One region of the Kitasatospora sp. LaBMicrA B282 genome, then DNA from elsewhere that is predicted to be linked to it. Evidence: riboswitches for the same ligand, from Rfam matches in the RefSeq annotation. Region 1 holds a riboswitch; each other region holds the start of a gene.
What was found. Region 1 has a riboswitch for cyclic di-AMP ahead of ACQRUO_RS14585 (glycoside hydrolase family 16 protein). Riboswitches for the same ligand answer to the same signal wherever they lie in the genome.
Positions count from the first base shown of each region.

Region 2: another riboswitch for cyclic di-AMP. It lies ahead of ACQRUO_RS30090 (NlpC/P60 family protein); the one in region 1 lies ahead of ACQRUO_RS14585 (glycoside hydrolase family 16 protein).
Region 3: another riboswitch for cyclic di-AMP. It lies ahead of ACQRUO_RS05125 (transglycosylase family protein); the one in region 1 lies ahead of ACQRUO_RS14585 (glycoside hydrolase family 16 protein).

Region 1 is NZ_JBNQTI010000042.1:23,103-30,077, reverse strand. Features, by position in the region: gene ACQRUO_RS14600 (class I SAM-dependent methyltransferase) at 1-46, shown strand, start outside; gene ACQRUO_RS14595 (response regulator transcription factor) at 224-967, shown strand; gene ACQRUO_RS14590 (ribonuclease domain-containing protein) at 1,582-1,974, opposite strand; cyclic di-AMP (ydaO/yuaA leader) riboswitch at 2,234-2,435, shown strand; gene ACQRUO_RS14585 (glycoside hydrolase family 16 protein) at 2,438-3,682, shown strand; gene ACQRUO_RS14580 (IclR family transcriptional regulator) at 3,748-4,551, opposite strand; gene aceB (malate synthase A) at 4,738-6,414, shown strand; gene ACQRUO_RS14570 (allophanate hydrolase-related protein) at 6,561-6,950, shown strand; gene ACQRUO_RS14565 (MFS transporter) at 6,920-6,975, opposite strand, start outside.
Region 2 is NZ_JBNQTI010000144.1:16,614-23,588, forward strand. Features, by position in the region: gene ACQRUO_RS30060 (aminotransferase class V-fold PLP-dependent enzyme) at 1-365, shown strand, start outside; gene ACQRUO_RS30065 (Lrp/AsnC ligand binding domain-containing protein) at 446-727, opposite strand; gene ACQRUO_RS30070 (rhomboid family intramembrane serine protease) at 724-1,503, opposite strand; gene ACQRUO_RS30075 (hypothetical protein) at 1,732-2,004, shown strand; gene ACQRUO_RS30080 (NYN domain-containing protein) at 2,174-3,727, shown strand; gene ACQRUO_RS30085 (NlpC/P60 family protein) at 3,893-4,942, shown strand; cyclic di-AMP (ydaO/yuaA leader) riboswitch at 5,333-5,482, shown strand; gene ACQRUO_RS30090 (NlpC/P60 family protein) at 5,489-6,646, shown strand; gene ACQRUO_RS30095 (NlpC/P60 family protein) at 6,939-6,975, shown strand, end outside.
Region 3 is NZ_JBNQTI010000010.1:1,027-8,001, reverse strand. Features, by position in the region: gene ACQRUO_RS05150 (sugar ABC transporter permease) at 1-126, shown strand, start outside; gene ACQRUO_RS05145 (glycoside hydrolase family 13 protein) at 253-1,932, shown strand; gene ACQRUO_RS05140 (LacI family DNA-binding transcriptional regulator) at 1,934-2,977, shown strand; gene ACQRUO_RS05135 (hypothetical protein) at 3,117-3,554, shown strand; gene ACQRUO_RS05130 (hypothetical protein) at 3,571-3,771, opposite strand; gene ACQRUO_RS05125 (transglycosylase family protein) at 3,941-5,095, opposite strand; cyclic di-AMP (ydaO/yuaA leader) riboswitch at 5,103-5,267, opposite strand; gene ACQRUO_RS05120 (hypothetical protein) at 5,883-6,863, opposite strand.

The DNA.
Region 1 (6,975 bases):
GGCGGCCGAGAGTCCGATCAACCGGGTCTACGCCGCCTCCCGCTGAGACCCCGGCTCCCGCTGAGACCCCGGCTCCCGCTGAGACCGCTGCCGCCCCGCGGCCTCCCCTCCCACCTCCTGCTACCTCCCTCCTCGACCGCCTCTGGGCCCGGCGGTCGCCGCCCGGCCGGGTTTGTCGGGGCCCGGCTTGACCCGGCCTCCCCGACGGGAGCACGCTCGTTGCGTGACTCCGTCCGGGGAGGCCGGGCTGCGGCGGATCTGCGCCGTGATCGACCTGCTGCTCGACGCCGTCGACGAGGAGACCCTCCTGCCGGCGCTCTTCCCGTTGCTGCTCCGCGCGGTGCCCGGCGACAGCCTCACCTGGTCCATCCGCACCCCCGGCGGCCGCCACCCGCTGACCCTGCCCGCCGCTCTCTTCACCCCCGGGGCGCTGGCCGACTTCTTCCGCGAGGCCCCGGCCGACCCGCTCTTCGCGCACACCAACGGCGGCAGCGGCGTCCCGGTGCGCCGCAGCGACCTGCAGTCCCGCACCGAGTACCACCGGCTGGGCACCTATGGTGAGGTGCTCGGCCCGACCGGCATCGAGTACCAGCTGGCGATGGCCTTCCCGGCCGGCTGGACCACGGGCGGGCGGCGCACCGTGGCGATGATCGTCAACCGGACCGGCAGCGACTTCCCCGACCGGGACCTGGACTCCGCCACCCTGCTGCGCACCCGGCTGGGCCACGCCTTCGGCCGGCTCGCCCCACCGCTGCCACCGCCCGCCACCGACCTCGCCCCGCTCACCGCGCGCGAGTCCGCCGTGCTCGACCTGCTCGCCCGCGGCCTGACGGACCGGCAGATCGGCCACCGCCTCGCGGTCTCCGCCCGGACCGTGGACAAGCACCTGGAACACGCCTACGCCAAGCTCCGGGTCCACAGCCGGGTCGCCGCCGCCGCTGCCTGGCGCGACGCGGGCGGCCGGTGACCGGCACCGCCCGACCGGTGGCGCCTTGACCTCGGTGAGACGATGGAGGTGAGGGAGGGGGAGCTGGAGGAGACGAACCCCAGCGACGGCGGCCGCTCGACCCACCCGGAGGAGACGAACCCCGGGGCCCGCAGGCGGTCCGCGTCAGATCCGGCAGCCGGGCACCGGCGCCGCGGAGCCCAGGGGGTACCGGCGATCAGGCGGCTCCACGGTGAACCAGGGATCGCGTCCACCGGTTTTGCACACCGTGGACGGCACGCCCCCCGGGGCGGGACGTGTCCAACCGACAGCGGGCACCGCCCGGCACAGCGGACCCCGCGCGGCCGCCCCGCGAACGGCGCCGATCAGCTGCCGACCGTGCCACCCGACGTTCCGGCCCACTGATCCCCGACCTCGCGGAGGACGGCCCACCAACCCCGAATCTGCCCTAGGCACCCACTGGCCCACGGTTCCGGAACCGCGGGCCAGTGCGCTGCCCGAAACAGTCCCGAAACAGCTGTCCCCGACAGCTGCCCGGAGGGCTGCCCCGGCGGCCGGCCGGTACCCAGGGCCCGGACGCGGCACTGCCCGGCAGCCGTCTTCGCGGGCGCCGGGCAGCGGTGTGGGGGCCGGACTCAGCAGGTGGTGTCGATCAGGTAGAACGACGCGTAGTGGTCCGAGGTGTAGTAGTCCGAGCCGTCCTGGCCGGTGATGATCCGGCGGGTGCCGCGGGTCGGGGCGCCCGGGGTGACGACCGTGTACTCCTGGTAGTAGCCGTACGGCTCGCTGGGGAGCACGCCCTCGCGGTTCTGGAAGGTCTCGCCGTCCTCGGAGTACGGGAACGGGCCGCCCTGGGCGATCAGGTTGAGGGTGTCGTCCGCCTGGCTGGGGAGGGCGGACTGGCAGATGTTGCCGCTGACGTCCGCGTGGGCGGAGCCGGCGAATACGGCGGTGGGGGCCAGGGTGAGCAGGCCGACGGTGACAACGGAGGCGGTACGCGACTTCAACGCGCGTAGAAACGTCTGCATGAGCAGCAGTGTGGGGGACCTGACAGATGGCTGGGAAGGCGCTGGGAGCAGGTCAGGGAGAGTCTTCATGTCCACGTAACTGGGGCGGGGTTCAGGAGATGGACGTGCGTTGCTTCCCTTCCGTTTCGGGGCGGATGTGAAGAGATGTGACTGGAGCGACATTGATGATGATCACACCATCTGCCTAACCTTCAGGCTGCTCGCCTCCCCAGCGGCGGGCCCAGCCGTCGGGGCGCCGAGTCCTGCCTGCCCGGGGGCCGGACACAGAGCACCGCACCAGGCAGGAGCGGGGGACCCAGGCAGTACTGCCGAGCTCCCGCTCGCCCGTGCCCGTTGACGGTCACGGTGGGTGGGGGTGCGGCTCGGGGTGAAGTCGGGAACGCGCCGTCGGCGCCGTCCGACCGGGCCACCTTGCGGTCCGAACCCGACAGCTCACCTCGCAGGCGTCGCAAGAGGAACCTCCGTGATCCCTTCCGCCACCCCTGCCCGCCTCGGCGTCCTCGCCGGCGCCCTCGGCCTGCTCGCCGTTCCGATGGTCGGCCAGGCCCAGGCCTGGAGCTGGCCCTTCGGCACGCCCACCGTGACCCAGGACCGGCTCACCCCGACCACCGCCACCGCCGGTGCCTCCACCACCGCCTCGCTGGCGCTGCACGCCAGTTCCTGCTTCACCGTGAAGACGGTGGGCGTGGGCGTGCGCGACGCCGCCGGGAACAACCTGGACTTCCCCGGCAACCTCAGCAACCCCCAGCTCTGCCCGGGCGGCGTGACCCTGAACACCGGGGCGCGCAGCTTCGCGAGCGGCACGTACACCGTGTTCGGCTTCTACCAGGACCAGGCGGGCGCCTGGCACGACCTGCCGAGCCAGACCCTCACCGTCGGCAACGCCCCGGCGCCCGCTCCCGCCCCCGCGCCGACCCCTGCCCCCGCACCGGCGCCCACCCCCACCCCCACTCCGGCGCCGACCCCCACCCCCACGCCGGCCCCCGCCCCGGCCCCCGCGGGCTCCCCCGTCCCCGGCCAGTCGCTCATCTGGTCCGACGAGTTCAACGGCCCGCTGGACAGCGGCAAGTGGAACGACACCTCCAGCAGCTCGTACCAGTACGGCACCCACAACCCGAACGACAACAAGCTCGACTGGATCGACCCCGCCGACGTCTCGGTGGCGAACGGCGTGGCCACCTTCACCGCCCAGCCGTCCTCGAACACCCTGGAGAACGGCAAGCAGGCCTGGACCACCGGGCTGCTCACCACCGAGGGCAGCGGCCAGGGCTTCCAGGTGAAGACCGGCGACTACGCCGAGGCCCGGGTGCAGCTGCCGTCCGCGCCCGGCGCCTGGCCGGCGCTGTGGACCTGGCAGAGCAACGGTTCGCCGGCCGGCAACAACGAGATCGACTCCTTCGAGTACCACCCGGACAACCCGAACCTGCTGGAGCTGACCAACCACGTCAACTTCGCGCAGAAGTACTGGACCGACGCGGGCAACGTCCAGGCGGGCCAGTGGGTGACCATCGGCACCTACTACGGCGCCAACTCCGTCGACTACTACGTCAACGGCGTGAAGGTGTTCTCCGACAACACCGGCGTGGGCGCGAACTTCTCCGCCTACCTGATCCTCAACCTGTCGATCAGCGCCGGCCAGTACCACCCGGCGCCGAGCGGCTCGGCCCCGATCAGCTTCGCCGCGGACTACGTGCGCGTCTACCACTGACGCCGCGGAAGCACAGTGGCCCGGATCCACCAGGATCCGGGCCACTGCCGTCTTCTGACGGCTGCTCAGGGAGCCAGAACCGCACCCAGCCGCTCCGCGATCTGGCGCATCACCAGCACCAGGCCCGAGGCGCCGCTGCGCTCCTCCAGGGCCCGGATCCGCGCCTCGGGGCCGGAGACCGAGAGCGCGGTGGGCGTCGGTGCGCCCGGCACCGCGACCGCGATGCAGCGCACCCCGATCTCCTGCTCCTGGTCGTCCACCACGTACCCGTTCTCCCGGGCCACGGCCAGCTGGGCGAACAGCTCGTCGACGTCGGTGACGGTGAACTCGGTGTGCGCGGGCAGCGGTTGGGTGCCCAGCACGGCGCGGGCCTCGTCGCTCGGCAGCTGGGCGAGCAGCGCCTTGCCGACCCCGGTGCAGTGCGGCTGGACCCGGCGGCCGACCTCGGTGAACATCCGCATCGAGCGGCGCGACTGCACCTGGCCGACGTAGACCACCTCGCCGCCCTCCAGCACCGCGAGGTTGGCGGTCTCGCCGGTGGCCTCCATCAGCTCCGCCAGGTAGGGCCGGGCCCAGCTGCCCAGCAGGCGCCCGGCGGTCTCACCGAGCCGGATCAGCCGCGGGCCCAGGGTGTAGCGGCGCGCGGTGTCCTGGCGGACATACCCCTGCTGTGCGAGGGTACGAACCAGTCGGTGGATGGTCGGCATCGGCAGGCCGGAGGTGGTGGACAGCTCACTGAGGGTGGCCACGCCGCCCGCGTCGGCGAGTGCTTCGAGGAGTTGGAAGGCGCGCTCGACCGACTGCACGCTGCCTGCGGAGGCTCGCTCGGTTCCGGTCGAAGCTGCGGCGGGGGTGCTGGCCACCGGCATTCCCTTTGCTGTCGGGGGAGGAGTAGAGTCCCAGCGATCTACCTCAACAAACCGTTGAAATTCTGTATCGCGGAAACTAGGGTCCACCTTACAGAATCGAACTCGCCAGTAGGTGGGTCAGATCAACCGAGGGAAGCCTCCACCGGGGCTCCCTACACCAGCGCTACGCCAAGGAGTGTCCTGCCCATGGCTACCGACCAGGGACCGTCCGCCAGCCTTCCGTCGGGGGATGCCCCGGCCACCGCTCCCGCTCCGGTCGTCACTGTCGCCGGCCCGCGTGTCCCCCGGGCGGAGGAGGTGCTCACGCCCGAGGCGGTCGCCTTCGTGGTCGGCCTCCACCGGGCCTTCGAAGGCCGGCGCCAGGAACTCCTCGCCCGCCGTCACAGCCGCCGGACCGAGATCGCCCAGGCCGGCACCCTCGACTTCCTCCCCGAGACCGCCGCCATCCGGGCCGGCGACTGGACGGTGGCCCCGGCGCCGCGGGCCCTGCAGGACCGCCGCGTCGAGATCACCGGGCCGACCGACCGCAAGATGGTGATCAACGCCCTCAACTCCGGTGCCAAGATCTGGCTGGCCGACTTCGAGGACGCCACCTCGCCGACCTGGCACGCGGTGGTCTCCGGCCAGGTCAACCTGATCGACGCCTACGAGGGCCGGATCGACTTCACCACCCCCGAGGGCAAGGAGTACAAGCTCAAGCCCGCCGCGGAGCTCGCCACCGTGGTGGTGCGCCCGCGTGGCTGGCACCTGGACGAGAACCACCTGATGGTGGACGGCGTACCGGTGGCCGGCGCATTCTTCGACTTCGGCCTGTACTTCTTCCACAACGCCGCGCGGCTGCTGGCCAAGGGCGAGGCGGACCCGAACTCCGGACCCTACTTCTACCTGCCGAAGACCGAGAGCCACCTGGAGGCGCGGCTCTGGAACGACGTCTTCACGCACGCCCAGCGCACGCTCGGCATCGAGCACGGCACCATCCGGGCCACCGTGCTGATCGAGACCGTCATGGCCGCCTTCGAGATGGACGAGATCCTCTACGAGCTGCGCGACCACGCGGCCGGCCTGAACGCGGGGCGATGGGACTACCTGTTCTCGATCGTCAAGAACTTCCGTGACGCCGGCGAGAAGTACATCCTGCCGGACCGCAACAGCGTGGGCATGACCTCGCCGTTCATGGCCGCGTACGCCCGCCTGCTGGTGCAGACCTGCCACAAGCGCGGCGCCCACGCGATCGGCGGCATGGCCGCCTTCATCCCCAGCCGCAAGGACGCCGAGGTCAACGCCGCCGCGCTGGCCAAGGTCAAGGCGGACAAGGAGCGCGAGGCCGGCCTGGGCTTCGACGGCTCCTGGGTCGCCCACCCCGACCTGGTCCCGGTCGCCCGCGCCTGCTTCGACGCGGTGCTCGGCGAGGCGCCCAACCAGAAGGACAACCCGGGCCCGGCCGAGCCGGTCGCCGCCGCCGAGCTGCTGGACATCGCCGGGGCCGGCGGTTCCTGCACCGAGGCGGGCCTGCAGAACGCGGTCGCCGTCGGCCTGCGCTACTGCGAGGCCTGGCTGCGCGGGCTGGGCGCGGTCGGCATCTTCAACATGATGGAGGACGCCGCCACCGCCGAGATCTCCCGCTCGCAGATCTGGCAGTGGATCCACAACGGCGTGGTGCTCGCCGACACCGGTGAGAAGGCCACCGCCGAGCTGACCCGCAAGCTGATCGCCGAGGAGATGGTGGCGATCGAGGCCGAGGTCGGTGACGCGGCGTTCGCGGCCGGCCGGTGGGCCGAGGCACGCGACCTCTTCGAGCAGGTCGCGCTCGCCGAGGACTTCGTCGACTTCCTGACGCTGCCAGGCTACGCGCGGCTCGGCTGAGCGCTTACTGCCGTTTCGTACGGTCCGCCGGGACGAACACTCCCTGGTGGACCGTGCGCTGTCCGCCCGGGCGGCCCCATGCTGCCCGGGCGTTCCTCCGCCCGGGCCGCTCCCGGCTGCCCGGGCCGCTCTGAAAGGTGCCACCCATGGTCCGGATGTTCCTCAACGGTCAGGCGATGCGGGGCGGCGAGTTCCACCCGCTGCTCGGTGACTCGCCCTTCCTCGGTGAGGTGTCCACCGCACCCGGCCACCGCTTCTTCTCGATCCGCGACGTCTGCCCCGGCCTGCTGCCCGACCCGTCGGTCGACACCGCGATAGCCGGCGAACTCTACGAGGTGAGCCTGGAGCTGCTGCGCGACGTGGTGCTGCCGGGCGAGCCGCCGGAGCTGGAGTTCGGCGTGATCAAGCTGGCCGACGGCAGCCCGGCGTTCTCGATGGTGCTGCGCCAGGGCGAGTTGGCGCGCGACGTGCACAAGGAGATCACCGAGCTCGGCGGTTGGCGCGCCTACCTGGCCACGCTGGGCCGCACCTTCTGATCGGCCGGGCGCGCCGCCGCCTGGT
Region 2 (6,975 bases), on a different contig from region 1:
TCGGGCCGGCGACCGTCCGGGTCGGGGTGCTCTCCTTCGTGGTGCAGGGCTGGAACAGCTCGCACTTCTCCGCGGCGCTCTCGGCGGAGTACGGGATCGGGGTGCGGGACGGGCTGTTCTGCGCGCACCCGCTGGTGCGGACGCTGCTGGGCGGCGAGGAGGCGGCACCGTCCGAGTGCGGGGCGCCGGAGCCGTCGCTGCCGGGGGAGCGGAGCCTGAACGCGATCCGGGTCAGCTTCGGCGCCGGGACGCCGGAGGAGCACGTCGACCGGTTCCTGGCCGCGGTGCGCGAGCTGGTGACCGACGGCGCGCGCTGGAACTACCGCAACGAGGGCGGGCGCTGCGTCGCCGACACCCGGCGCTGACCCGGGGCCCGGGCGGGTCGGCCGGGGTCGGGGTCCGGGTCGGCCGGGGTCGCGGGTCGGGGTCGGTCCGGGTGGGTCGGTCAGCCCTCCAGGCCGATCGCGAAGGCCGCCTCCAGGTCGTGCTGCGAGTAGGTGCGGAAGGCGATCTGGGTCTCGGTGTGGGCGACCCCGGGGACCTTGTTGAGGCGGCCGGGGATCACCTCGGCCAGGTCGTCGTGGCGGCGCACCCGGACCATGGCGACCAGGTCGTAGCCACCGGTCACCGAGTAGACCTCGCTGACGCCCTCGATCGCGGCGATGGCCTCGGCGATCTCGGGGATCCGGTCGACGCTGGTCTTGATGAGGACGATGGCGGTGATCACGTGGAGGCTCCCGGGTAGGTCGTGGGGCCAGCGTAGCCGGGCCGCCGGGCCGCCACCCACAGGGCCAGGAAGCCGAAGCTGAATCCGATCACGTGCGCCAGGTAGGCGACCCCGCTGCCGGCCTGGCGCACCGACCACCACTGCAGCGCGAACCAGAGCCCGAGCACCAGCCAGGCCGGCAGCCGCAGCGGCAGGAAGAAGAGGAACGGGACCAGGGTGGTCACCCGGGCCCGCGGGTAGAGCCGCAGGTAGCCGCCGAGCACCCCGGCGATCGCCCCCGAGGCGCCGACCAGCGGGCGCAGCGCGTCCGGACCGGTGCCGCCGCCGGCCGCCGCGTAGCCGTAGGCGGCCAGTACGCCGGCGCACAGGTAGAAGAGGAGGAAGCGCACCCGGCCCAGCCGCTCCTCGACCCCGGCGCCGAAGACGAAGAGGAAGAGCATGTTGCCCAGCAGGTGCAGCCAGCCGCCGTGCACGAAGAGCGAGGTGAGCGCGGAGAGCGCGGGCACCTTGTGCGGGGTGGCGAGCAGCGGGCAGCCGCGCACCGGGGGAGCGAGCCCGGCCAGCTGAACCTGGGTCAACGGGCGGTTGCCCAGCAGCTCCGCCGGCACCGCGCCCCACTGCTGCTGGTAGTGCTGGGCGGCGCAGGCGCGGGCGGCGGGGGTCGCGCCGTAGTGCGGGGCGATGCCGCTCGGGCCGGCCAGGAAGACCAGGCAGTTGAGCGCGATCAGGAGGTAGGTGACGAGCGGGGTCACCGCGTCGTCGCGCCGGTCTGGCATGAGCGGATCCATTCCGCGTCGCCAGGCCCGCGACACCGCCGTGTACGGCGAGCGGGTGAGGCCGGGTTTCACGGCCTCGGCCCGCTCGATGGCGAGCGGACGTTCGAGAGGACGGGAGTGCTGGTGGGAACCGGTATCCGGTGCCCGCCGTCACAGCGTCAGGCCCTAGGCTGGAGGCCTGGCCGGCACATCGGACCGGACCAGACCCGAGCCGAGAGGACCCCGCTGATGCCCGTCCCCGCGCCCACCCCCGAGACTCGCTGGCGCTGCACCCTCTGCGGGAACCTGACCCGGTTCGACGTGACCCGTTCCTCCCGGGTGGTCGAGTACCTGCACCTGGACCTGGCCGGCGAGGCCAAGGTGGAGGAGACCGAGGTGCTCACCGAGACCCTCGAGTCGATCCGCTGCCGCTGGTGCAACGCGGTCGACCAGGTCGAGCTGGTGACCCGGCCGGGCGCCGAGGAGCAGGTGACCGGCGAGCCGGTGGCCGACGCCGGCTGAGCCGGCCCGCCAGGGCAGCTGAAAAATTCTCGCCGCGCACGCGACAATTGCACCGGGCGGTGGGACCCGGCCCCCGGCGTGCGCCGGAGCGGCCCGGGACCGGGCAGACAACAGAGACAGGGCAGATCGGCGCGGAGTGGCGCGGATCGGGATCGGAGCCGAGGACGCGATGGACGCAGCCAGGGAGGCCGCCGAGCCGCAGGGGCCGGAGCCCGCTGCGGACCCGACCGCGCCGGCCGACCTCGCGGCCGTGGCGCAGCCGGGCACGACCGGGCAGCCGGCGGGCGAGCAGCCGGGCGTCGAGCCGGTCTCGCCCGACGAGCCGGCGGTCGAGCCGACCCCGGCCGGTGCCGGTGCTGACCAGCCCGCCGCCGGTGCCGACCGGCCCGAGCCTGGCGTCGACCAGCCCGAGCCCGAGCGGCTGGACCGCCCGCTGCCCGAGGGCGTGCGCCGGCGCGTGGTGGGCCTGGCCGCCGACGCGCTCGGCGGTCTGCCGGTCTCCGAACTGCCCGCCTCGCTGCGCCCGTACGCCAAGTTCACCCCGGCCCGCCGGGCCAAGTACGCCGGCACCGCACTGGCCGCCGCGCTGGAGTCCGAGCCGGTCTTCCGGCTGCGGATAGCGGACCGGCTGCGGCTGGGCCAGCCGGACCTGGTCAAGGCCCTGGAGTCCGGCCAGGTCCCGGGCGCGGCCGAGCCGATGGACGTGGCCGCCGCCGCCTACCTGCTGCGCAGCCGGGGCTGGACCCGGCTGGTCGCCGAGGTCGGCGAGCAGGCCGAGCGGGCCGACGTGGAGGACGCCGCCGCCGAGTCGGCCCGGCTGGTGGAGAAGCTCCAGGAGGAGCTGACCGCCACCCGCGCCGCGGCCCGCGCCGATCTGGACCGCCAGCGCAGCGACGGTGAGAGCACCCGCCGCGAGCTGGAGGCGCTGCGCAAGAAGCTGCGCGGCCTGGAGAGCGACACCCGCCGGGCGCAGGCCGAGGCCCGCAAGCTGCAGGCCGAGCTGGGCGCCGCCGCGGCCGCCGCCACCGCCGAGCGCGGCGCGGCGGAGAGCGAGAACCGCCGGCTGCGGCACCGGGTGGCCGAGCTGGAGGCCGCACTGGAGACCGGGCGCCGCTCGGCGCGCGAGGGGCGCAGTGTGGAGGACATGCGGCTGCGCCTGCTGCTGGACACCGTGCTGCAGTCCGCCCAGGGCCTGCAGCGCGAGCTGGCCCTGCCGGTCACCCAGCTGCACCCGGCCGACCTGGTGGACGCGGTGGTGCCGGGCGCGGCCTCGCCGCACGACGTGGCCCGCCGGGGGCTGGCCGAGGACGACCCGGCCCTGCTCGACCAGCTGCTGGCGATCCCGCAGGTCCACCTGGTGGTGGACGGCTACAACGTGACCAAGACCGGCTACCCGACGCTGCCGCTGGAGAAGCAGCGGCTGCGGCTGCTGGGCGGCCTGGCGATGCTCGCCCAGCGCACCCAGGCCGAGGTGACCTGCGTCTTCGACGGCCAGGACCTGGACGTGCCGGTGATCATGGCACCGCCGCGCGGGGTGCGGGTGCGGTTCAGCAAGACCGGCCAGACCGCGGACGAGCTGATCCGGCAGCTGGTGCGGGCCGAGCCGCAGGGGCGCCCGGTGGTGGTCGTCTCGGCCGACCGCGAGGTGGCCGACGGCGTGCGCAAGGCCGGCGCGCGCCCGGTCTCCTCGGTGCTGCTGCTGAACCGGCTGGCTCGCAGCTGAACAGCCCTCACCGGGTGAAGACCTGGTGAAATCCCGTACGCCGCAGGTGGTTCGTCGCGGCGAGGGAGTGGCGCAGGGAAGTGATGTTCACTAGGGTCTGGCGTCAAACCTATTTTTCCGGTCACTCATCCGATCGGGTGAGACCGGCAGAAGAAGGAGCAGTCCGTGGCGTCCCATCGCCGTCCGAAGCAGCCGAGCCGCGCGCGGATCTCCGTGCTGACCGCCGCTGCTGCGACTGCTGTCGCGATCTCCGCGCAGAGCGGGGCCTGGGCCGATCCGGCGCCCTCGATCGACCAGGTCAAGGCGCAGATCGACGACCTGAACACCCAGGCGGAGCAGGCCACCCAGCAGTTCGACGGCGCGAAGGAGCGCGGCGACCAGCTGCGCCAGCAGGCCTCCCAGTTGCAGGACCAGGTGGCCCGCACCCAGGACCAGGTGACCCAGCTGCAGACCGGCCTGGCCGGCGTGGCCGCGGACCAGTACCAGAACGGCGGGGTCGACCCGTCGGTCCAGCTGATGCTCAACTCCAACCCGGGCCAGTACCTGGACCAGGCGGCCAGCATGCAGGTGGCCAGCAGCACCGAGGCCGACGTGCTCAAGTCGCTGCAGTCCGAGGAGCGCAACCTCGACCAGGAGAAGAAGGAAGCCGCCGACACCCTGGCCCAGCTGGACGCCTCGACCCAGCAGCTGAACCAGGCCAAGACCGACGTGCAGAACAAGCTCTCGGCCGCGCAGAAGCTGCTGAACTCGCTGACCGCCTCGCAGCGGGCGCAGTTGGCGGCCCAGCAGGCAGCCCAGGACCGGGCCTCGCGCGGCGCCGACCGGACCGACCTGGGCTCCACGGCCAACCTGCCGCCGGCCTCCGGCTACGCCGGCGCGGCCGTGACGGCCGCCCTCAGCCGGCTCGGCGACAACTACGTCTGGGGCGCCACCGGTCCGAGCACCTTCGACTGCTCGGGCCTGATGCAGTGGGCCTACGAGCAGGCCGGCGTCTCGCTGCCGCGCACCTCGCAGGAGCAGGCCACGGTGGGCACCGCGGTGCCCAGCCTGGCCCAGGCCCAGCCCGGTGACCTGGTCATCTACGGCCAGGACGCGCACCACGTGGGGATGTACATCGGCAACGGCAACGTGGTGCACGCCCCGCACACCGGTGACGTGGTGCGGATCATGCAGGCCTCGGTGATCGGCCCGATCCTCACCATCCGCCGCGTTTGAGGGCCGCGGCCCTGCTGCTTCGCCCGCAAGCTCGCTCAGCGGCAGACCGCAGCGGCGGCTGACCGGTTCGTCCCGATCCGATCCGAGCGCCGGTTCGACGGCTGACCCGCCGTCGCCCCGCCGCGCTGCCCGTGCTCCTGAACCCGTGTCACCCCAGGGTGTGGCCGGCGTCACTTGTCCGTGTACTTCGTGATCACACGTTGGTGATCTCCATAGCACGCAGAGTCAAAGTTTCCCGGTTTTTCTGACAAGGATTTGAACGGATCACAGATCAGTTACTAGGGTCGGCAACCGGACCCACGCGATGGCGATCACCCGACCCGGGTGGCAGCGGGGGTTACCGCCGAGTTCGGAAAGCGGCACGGGCAGGTGACTGCCCGACGGGGAGCCCCTGCGGGGGAGCCGTGGACCGGAGCCGGGGAACCACACGTTCCTCCGGGGTGAATCGGCGCCAGGTCGGCCGGCAGGCCGGTGAGGCGTCGTAGGGCATCTTCCAGCCCGAACCCGTCAGCTCACCCGGTAGGCGGTTCGAGGGAAGAAGGATCCGTGGCGTCCCATCGTCGTCCCAAGCCTGTCGGCCGTACCCGCACGTCGATCCTGACCGCGGCCGCCGCCACCGCCGTCGCGCTCTCCGCCCAGGGAGCCGCGCACGCCGACCCGGCGCCGACCATCGACCAGGTCAAGGCCCAGGTCGACGACCTGAACAACCAGGCGGAGCAGGCCACCCAGCAGTTCGACGGTGCCCAGGCCAAGCAGCAGCAGCTGCAGCAGCAGGTGACCGACCTGCAGGACCAGGTGGCGCGGCAGCAGGACCAGGTGACCAACCTGCAGGCGGGTCTCGCCTCGGTGGCCGCCGACCAGTACGCCAGCAACGGCATCTCGCCCACCGTGCAGATGATGCTGTCGTCCAGCCCGGACAACTTCCTCAACCAGGCCAGCTCGATCAACCAGCTCAACAGCACCCAGGCGGAGACGCTGAAGGAGCTGAAGAGCGAGGAGACGACGCTCGCCCAGTCCAAGACGGACGCGCAGAACAAGCTCGCCGACCTGGACGCCACCACCCAGCAGCTGAAGACCGCCAAGGAGCAGGTCCAGGCGAAGCTGACTCAGGCGCAGAACCTGCTCAACTCGCTGACCGAGCAGCAGCGCCAGCAGATAGCCCAGCAGGAGGCGCAGGCCGCCGCGCAGGCCAAGGCCGCCGCCGATGCCGCCGCCGCGCAGGCCAAGGCGACCGCCCAGGCCAACGCCCAGGCCGCCGCCTCGCGCGACTCCTCCCGCACCAACCTCGGTTCGAGCAGCGGCGGTGGTGGCAGCACCAGCACCAGCACCCCGGCCCCGCCGGTCACCGGCAGCTCGGCCGGCGCGGCCGCGCTCGCCGCCGCCGAGACCAAGCTGGGCGCCACCTACGTCTACGGTGCCGCCGGTCCGAGTACCTTCGACTGCTCGGGCCTGATGCAGTGGGCCTACGCGCAGGTCGGCGTCTCGCTGCCGCGCACCTCGCAGGAGCAGGCCACCGCCGGTACCAACATCGGCACCGACATCTCCAAGGCGCAGCCGGGCGACCTGATCGTCTGGTTCTCGGACATGCACCACATCGGCATGTACGCCGGTGGCGGCCAGGCGATCCACGCCCCGCACACCGGTGCCGTGGTCAGCTTCGTCTCGGCCACCGCGATGCCGATCGCCGCCATCATCCACGTCTGACCCGGCGTCCGACCCGACCGGCGACGGTCGAACCGGCCCGGCGACGGCCCGGCCTCCCCCGTGGAGGCCGGGCCGTTCGCGTTGTCGCCACCGGTGCGATTCCCGGTCGGATGTCCGATTAGGGATCAAATATTCGTATCGGCAGGGGTTTGGACTCATCCGTTCCGACTCGCTAACGTCTGCGCTCGGACCTCAGCGCCTGCGGTGCTCCTCGCGATTCCCGCGGCTCCCGGTCCCCGAGGCTTCCCCGAGGTGCTCGCCCGAGCCCTCACGGCGATTGGAGTCGTCAGTGATGGCGATCACACCCCCGCCGGGCACCGCGCGCCGGT
Region 3 (6,975 bases), on a different contig from region 1:
TACGAGAGCCAGTGGAACCTGATGGCCGCCACCGCGGTGCTGATCGCCATCCCCGTCACCGGGCTGTTCTACCTGGTCCAGAAGAACCTGGTGACCGGTCTGACCGCGGGCGCCGCGAAGTCCTGACGGGCTGCCTACCGAAAGTCCTGACGGACACTCAACTCCTACCAGTATTGTGCCTGTTGCTCGTGCGCCGGAGGTTCGCTCCCGTGACCTTCCGGAACCTTGCCTAGTCCCCGAGGGATCCGCCTGATGACCCAGAACCTGGCCGGCACCGCCCGGCCGACCGCCGCCGTCGCCACCCCTGCCGGCGCGGGCAGAGGCTGGTGGCGGGACGCGGTCATCTACCAGGTGTACCCGCGCAGTTTCGCCGACGCCAACGGCGACGGCATGGGCGACCTGCCCGGCGTCCGCAGCCGGCTGCCCTACCTGCGGGACCTGGGCGTGGACGCGGTCTGGCTCTCCCCGTTCTACGCCTCCCCGCAGGCCGACGCCGGCTACGACGTGGCGGACTACCGCGCGGTGGACCCGATGTTCGGCACCCTGCTGGACGCCGACGCGCTGATCCGCGACGCCCACGAACTGGGCCTGCGGATCATCGTCGACCTGGTCCCCAACCACTCCTCCGACCAGCACGAGTGGTTCCAGCGGGCGCTGCGCGAGGGCCCCGGCTCGCCGCTGCGGGAGCGCTACCACTTCCGGCCCGGCAAGGGCGAGCAGGGCGAGCTCCCGCCCAACGACTGGGAGTCGATCTTCGGCGGCCCGGCCTGGACCCGCACCACCGACCCGGACGGCACCCCGGGCGACTGGTACCTGCACCTGTTCGCCCCCGAGCAGCCCGACTTCAACTGGGACAGCCCCGCGGTCGCCGACGAGTTCCGTTCGATCCTGCGGTTCTGGCTGGACATGGGCGTCGACGGCTTCCGGATCGACGTGGCGCACGGCCTGGTCAAGGCCCCCGGCCTGCCCGACCTCGGCACCGGCGACCAGCTCAAGCTGCTCGGCAGCGACGTGATGCCGTTCTTCGACCAGGACGGCGTGCACCAGATCTACCGCGCCTGGCGGCGGATCCTCGACGAGTACCCCGGGCAGCGGATCGCGGTCGCCGAGGCCTGGACCCCCACGGTCGAGCGCACCGCCCACTACGTCCGCCCCGACGAGCTGCACCAGGCCTTCAACTTCCAGTACCTGGGCACCTACTGGGACGCCGCCGAGCTGCGCACGGTGATCGACTCCTCGCTCGCCGCGATGCGCCCGGTCGGTGCGCCGGCCACCTGGGTGCTCTCCAACCACGACGTCACCCGGCACGTCACCCGGTTCGCCAACCCGCCCGGCCAGGGCACCCAGATGCGCAGCCCCGGCGACCGCGAGCTGGGCCTGCGCCGGGCCCGCGCCGCCACCCTGCTGATGCTCGCGCTGCCCGGCTCGGCCTACGTCTACCAGGGCGAGGAGCTCGGCCTGCCCGAGGTCACCGACCTGCCGGACGAGGTCCGCCAGGACCCCTCCTTCTTCCGCGCCAGCGGCCAGGACGGCTTCCGCGACGGCTGCCGGGTGCCGATCCCGTGGTCCGGCACCGCCGCGCCCTACGGCTTCGGCCCGCACGAGGGCGGCCCGAGCTGGCTGCCGCAGCCCGCCGAGTGGGCCGGGCTGAGCGTCGCGGCGCAGAGCGGCGACCCGGCCTCCACCCTCGAGCTCTACCGCAGCGCACTGCGGATCCGCCGCGAGCTGTCCGCGCTCGGCGCCGGCGACGAGCTCGAGTGGCTGCCGGCCCCCGCCGGGGTGTTGGCCTTCCGCCGCGGCTCCCTCGTCTGCCTGGTGAACACCACCGGAGAGCCGGTCGCCCACCCGACCGAGGGCCGGCTGCTGCTCGGCTCCGGGCCGGTCGAGCCGGGCCTGCTCGCTCCGGACAGCACCAGCTGGTGGGCGGTCTGACATGGTTGCAATAGGCTCTGGGCTCGTGACTACGGCGCGACTCTCGGACATCGCGGCGCAGGCGGGGGTCAGCGAGGCCACCGTCAGCCGCGTCCTCAACGGCAAGGCGGGCGTCTCCGCGGCGACCCGGCAGAGCGTGCTGGCGGCGCTGGACGTGCTCGGCTACGAGCGGCCGACCCGGCTGCGCCAGCGCAGCGCCGGTCTGATCGGGCTGATCACGCCCGAGCTGGGCAACCCGATCTTCCCCGCGCTGGCCCAGGTGATCGAGCAGGTGCTCAGCCGGCACGGCTTCACGCCGGTGCTCTGCACCCAGACCCCGGGCGGGTCCACCGAGGACGAACTGGTGGAGATGCTGGTCGAGCGCGGAGTGGCGGGCATCGTCTTCGTCTCCGGGCTGCACGCCGACTCCACCGCCGACCACGACCGGTACGCCAAGCTGACCGGCCGCCAGGTGCCGTTCGTGCTGATCAACGGCTACAGCGAGAAGATCGCCGCGCCCTTCATCTCGCCCGACGACCGGGCCGCGATGACCATGGCGGTGCAGCACCTGGCCGGGCTCGGCCACCGCAGGATCGGCCTGGCGGTCGGTCAGCGCCGCTTCGTCCCGGTGCTGCGCAAGATCGAGGGCTTCACCTCGGCGCTGCACTCGGTGCTCGGCGTCCCGGCCGAGGAGGCCGCCGAGCTGGTGCACCACACCCTCTTCACGGTCGAGGGCGGCCACGCCGCGGCCGGGGTCCTGCTGGAGCGCGGCTGCACCGCGATCGTCTGCGGCAGCGACCTGATGGCGCTCGGCGCGATCCGCGCGGTGCGCCAGCGCGGGCTCTCGGTGCCCGGCGACGTCTCGGTGGTCGGCTTCGACGACTCGCCGCTGATGGCCTTCACCGAGCCGCCGCTGACCACCATCCGCCAGCCGGTCGAGGCGATGGCCACCGCCGCGGTGGACGCGCTGCTGGAGGAGGTCGGCGGCCAGCCGGCCCAGCGCGCCGAGTTCATGTTCCAGCCCGAGCTGGTGGTGCGCGGCTCGACCGGAGCCCACCGGGACTGACGCTCACTGGGGCTGACAGTGCACTGGGACCGGCAGCGCACGGGGACTGCCAGCCCGCCGGGACCGACGCCGCACCGCGACCCGGCGGCGGGGGACCGGATTGCACCAGGGGGAGTAGGCGGGCGGGCGGCGCCGACTCGTGCTCGGCGGCGTCGGGGTGCTGCTGCTGGTCGGCCTCTACTTCCTGCTCGCCGCCACCATCCCGCGGTGGTGGTCGCAGCAGGTCGGCAGCGCGGTGCACGGCAGGCTCTCGGCCGGCCTGGTGCTCGGCCTGCTGACCGGCATCACCTGCACCCTGCTGCCGCTGCTGGTGCTCTGGTTCGGGCTGCGCCGGCGACGCACCTGGAAGGTCGCGCTGGCCTGGATCGTGGCCGCGCTGGTGCTCGCGCTGCCCAACCTCTGGACGCTCGGCGTGGTGGCGGGCAGCGGCAGCGCGGCGCACGCCGGCCAGCGGACGATGGACGTCAACGCCCCCTGGTTCCGCGGGGCCAGCCTGGCCGGTGCGCTGGTGGCGGCGGCGGTCTTCGCGGTGATGCTCTGGCTGATCTACCGGCGCCCCAAGCAGCCGCAGCGCTGACCGGCGGCACCGCGGCTCAGCCCTCGGTGTCGCGCCGGTACTCCCGGAGCAGCCGCGCCGAGTCGTCCGGATCGCCGGTCCGGGCCTCGGTGCGGCGGTCGTTCGCCAGGTAGTCGCGGACCACCAACTCCACCGCGTCCTGCGGGCTGCGGGTGCCGCACCGCAGCATCAGGTCGATGGCGACGTCGGCGTCCAGGCTGACGGTGACCTTGGCCATGGCTTCCCCCTCCGTACGGATCGTCGGCCACCAGCATGCCCCAACCGCGGCCCGGCACGCCCGAGGGCCGTCTCCCCCGGAGAGGTGGGGGAGACGGCCCTCATGGCTGTCCTGCGGAAGACCCCGGCCGGACCCCTCACAGGTCCGGCGCGGAGCGGTGCCGTGCGGGTCAGACCCGGCCGGCGAAGTCCGGGGCGTAGTTCGCGATGGTCTCGTACTTCACGCCCGAGCTCGGGTTGGCGGCCTCGACGAACTGGCCGTTGCCCACGTAGATGGCCACGTGGTAAACGCCCGAGTCCTGGCCGTTGTTCGACCAGAAGAGCAGGTCGCCCGGCTGCAGGCTGTTCATCGACACCGGGGTGGAGGCGGCGGCCTGGTCGGCGGCGACCCGCGGGATCGAGATGCCGGCCTTGGCCATCGCGGCCTGGGTCAGGCCGGAGCAGTCCCAGCCGCCGTTGCCGGTGCCGCCCCAGATGTAGGGCTGGCCGACCTGGGACTCGGCGAAGCTGATCGCGCTGGCCATCGCGCCGGTCGCGGCCGGGGCGCTGGTGGCGGCGGTGGTCTGGGCGTTGACCGCGGGCGCCGGGGTGGCGGGGGCCGAGGTGGTGGCGTCCTGGGTCGGAGCGCCCTGCTCGCCGTTGCCCAGCTTCAGGTGCTGGCCCGGGTAGAGCACGTCCGGGCCGTGGGTCAGCTCGGCCTTGTTGAGCTGGTAGAGCGCCTGCCAGCCGCCCTGCACGTGCTGGCTGTTGGCGATGGTGGAGAGCCAGTCACCGGGCTTGACGGTGTAGCTGCCGCCGTCGTGGTGCCAGGTGTGGTTCTGCCAGTGGCTGCCCTGCCAGGTGTGGCCGCCCTGCTGGGTCTGCTGGGCCGGCTGGCTCTGCTGGGCGGGGGCGGCCGGGGCCGGGGTCTGGGCGGCCGGGGCGGAGGTGTCGACGGAGGCGGGGGCGCCACCGGCGGTCAGGCCGGCCTGGATCGAGCAGACGGGCCAGGCGCCGGGGCCCTGGTCGGCCAGCACCTTCTCGGCGACGGCGATCTGCTGGTCCTTGGTGGCCTGGTCGGCCTGCGGCGCGTACTGGGTACCACCGTAGGCGGCCCAGGTGGAGGCGCTGAACTGCAGGCCGCCGTAGTAGCCGTTGCCGGTGTTGATGCTCCAGTCACCGGAGCTCTCGCACTGCGCGACCTTGTCCCACGTGGAGACCGGGGCGGCGGAGGCGGTGCCGGCGGTGATGCACGGCAGGGACAGACCGAGGCCGATCAAACCGGTGGCGGCGATCACCCGGCGGGCGTTGCGGGACGGACGGGTGGTGCCGGTCGTGGGCAGCATGAAGTCGCGATCCTCTCCTACGCCTGCGAGGTGAGCTGTCGGATTCGGACTGGAGTTGCCCGGCCGCGCTGCTGCGCGGCTTCACCCCTAGCCCTGGTCGTCGGTCCGTGGACCGGCGCCCGGGGCGGCTTACCTGGTTCCCCCGCTCCTGCCGTGGCTGCGATTTCGCGCTGCCAGCGCGTCCGGTGGCAGGACTAGGCGTCCGGCTGCGCTGGGTCCGTGTGGCTACGAACGGGGAGCACGTTAGACAGAGTTAAGTTGAATCCGCAAACAGCTGTGATGGCGGTCACACAGGCTGCACCAAAGCTTCAAGATCGAGGTCACCGCCCAGCTGAACGGCCGTCGGGGATCCGCCGGACAACGGGTCGTCAACTCGGCCCGGTGCGGTGGAAGGTGCCGGTGGTTCAGCCGAGTTGGGGCTGATGGTGCATCGGTTCCGGCGTTCGGTGATCTTGGGGGAGGCGGGGCCGGAAAAGGTGGCGCGAGAGCCGGTCGCCGGGTCGATGGTACGGATACGCAGCAATCTTCGAGCTCGACTGAATGTCCGTTTTGTACCTTCTGTTACTTCGTCAGTCCGGCGCGGCCGACGGTGCACTGGCGAACCGACTGGTCGTTCGGTCGTACTCGTACCAATGCTCGCGCGGTCCCGCCTCCGGCGCCTGCGGCCGCCGCCCGCCCGGGCCCGGGAACGCCGCCGGCCCGGCCCCCAGCGCAAGGGCTGGGAACCGGGCCGGTGTTGGCCGTCGGTGGACGTCCTGGCGGACGTCCTAGGGCTGGCGCCGGGGCGTCACTCGCCCGCGCCGGCCTCCTCGACCGAGGGGGCCTCGGCGAGCGGGCCCTCGACGACGGGCTCCCCGACCGGAGCCTCCGTCGGCTCCGGCAGCACGGCCAGGTACGCCGAGGCGATCAGCTGACCGAGCGTCGGGTAGGCGCCCAGCACGGCCGCGCTCGGGCAGCCGGTCTCCTCGGCGGCGGCCAGCAGCAGCTCCTCCGGCGCCTCCGGGCCGAAGACCAGCGGGGCCAGGGCCGGGCGCTGCGAGCCGGTGGCCCGCAGGTGCTCGACCGCGGCGGCCACCGAGCCCGGCACGTCCAGCGCGGCCGCCACCACCGGCACCGCGAGGCGGGCGGCGAGCAGCACGCCGGTGATCCCCGCCGCGTCGGCCGCCTCCGCACCGCCGATGGTGGTCAGCACCACGCCGTCGGCCGCCGTGGTGATGGCGAACAGCCGGGCGCGGTCGGCCCGGGCCAGCCCGGCCTCGGAGAGGCGGACGTGCACCGCCTCGGCCAGCAGCGGGTGCGGGCCGAGCGGGTCGGTGACCAGGGCGCCGGTCTCGGCGGCCAGGGCGTGCAGCTCCGTCAGGTAGGCGTGCGGGCCGGGCAGCAGCGGCAGCAGCACCGGGGCCGGCATGCCGGCCGCCAGCGCGGCGCCGATCAGCTGCTCGACCGTCGGGGTCGGCTGCTCGACGGCCTGCGGGAGGCCCTCCCCGTCCGCCGACTCGGCGCCGTCGAGGTGCTCGGCCTGCGGGGCGAGGGCGCTCGGCAGCCAGCCGGCCGCGATCTCGATGCCGGGCTGCTCGCCGCGGATCGCCGAGACCAGCTCCTCCACCAGCGTGAGCCCCGCGGGCGTCGCCTCGGCGGGTATGGCGAGCACGAGCGCCGGCGCGTTGACCGGCACCTGGGGCCGTTCGGGCCGACGGTGGCGCCCCCGCGCGCGGGAGCCTGGCGTGCGGACGGGCAGTGGTGCGCCCGGGATGGCTGCAGTGCTCATGGCAGCAGATCGTAGGACATGGACGTGGTCGTCCGGCATCCGGCCGGGCCCTTCGCCGCGTCAAGGAGGGAGCGGTGCGCCGGCGGCCGGCCGACGGGGGCGAGCGGGGCAA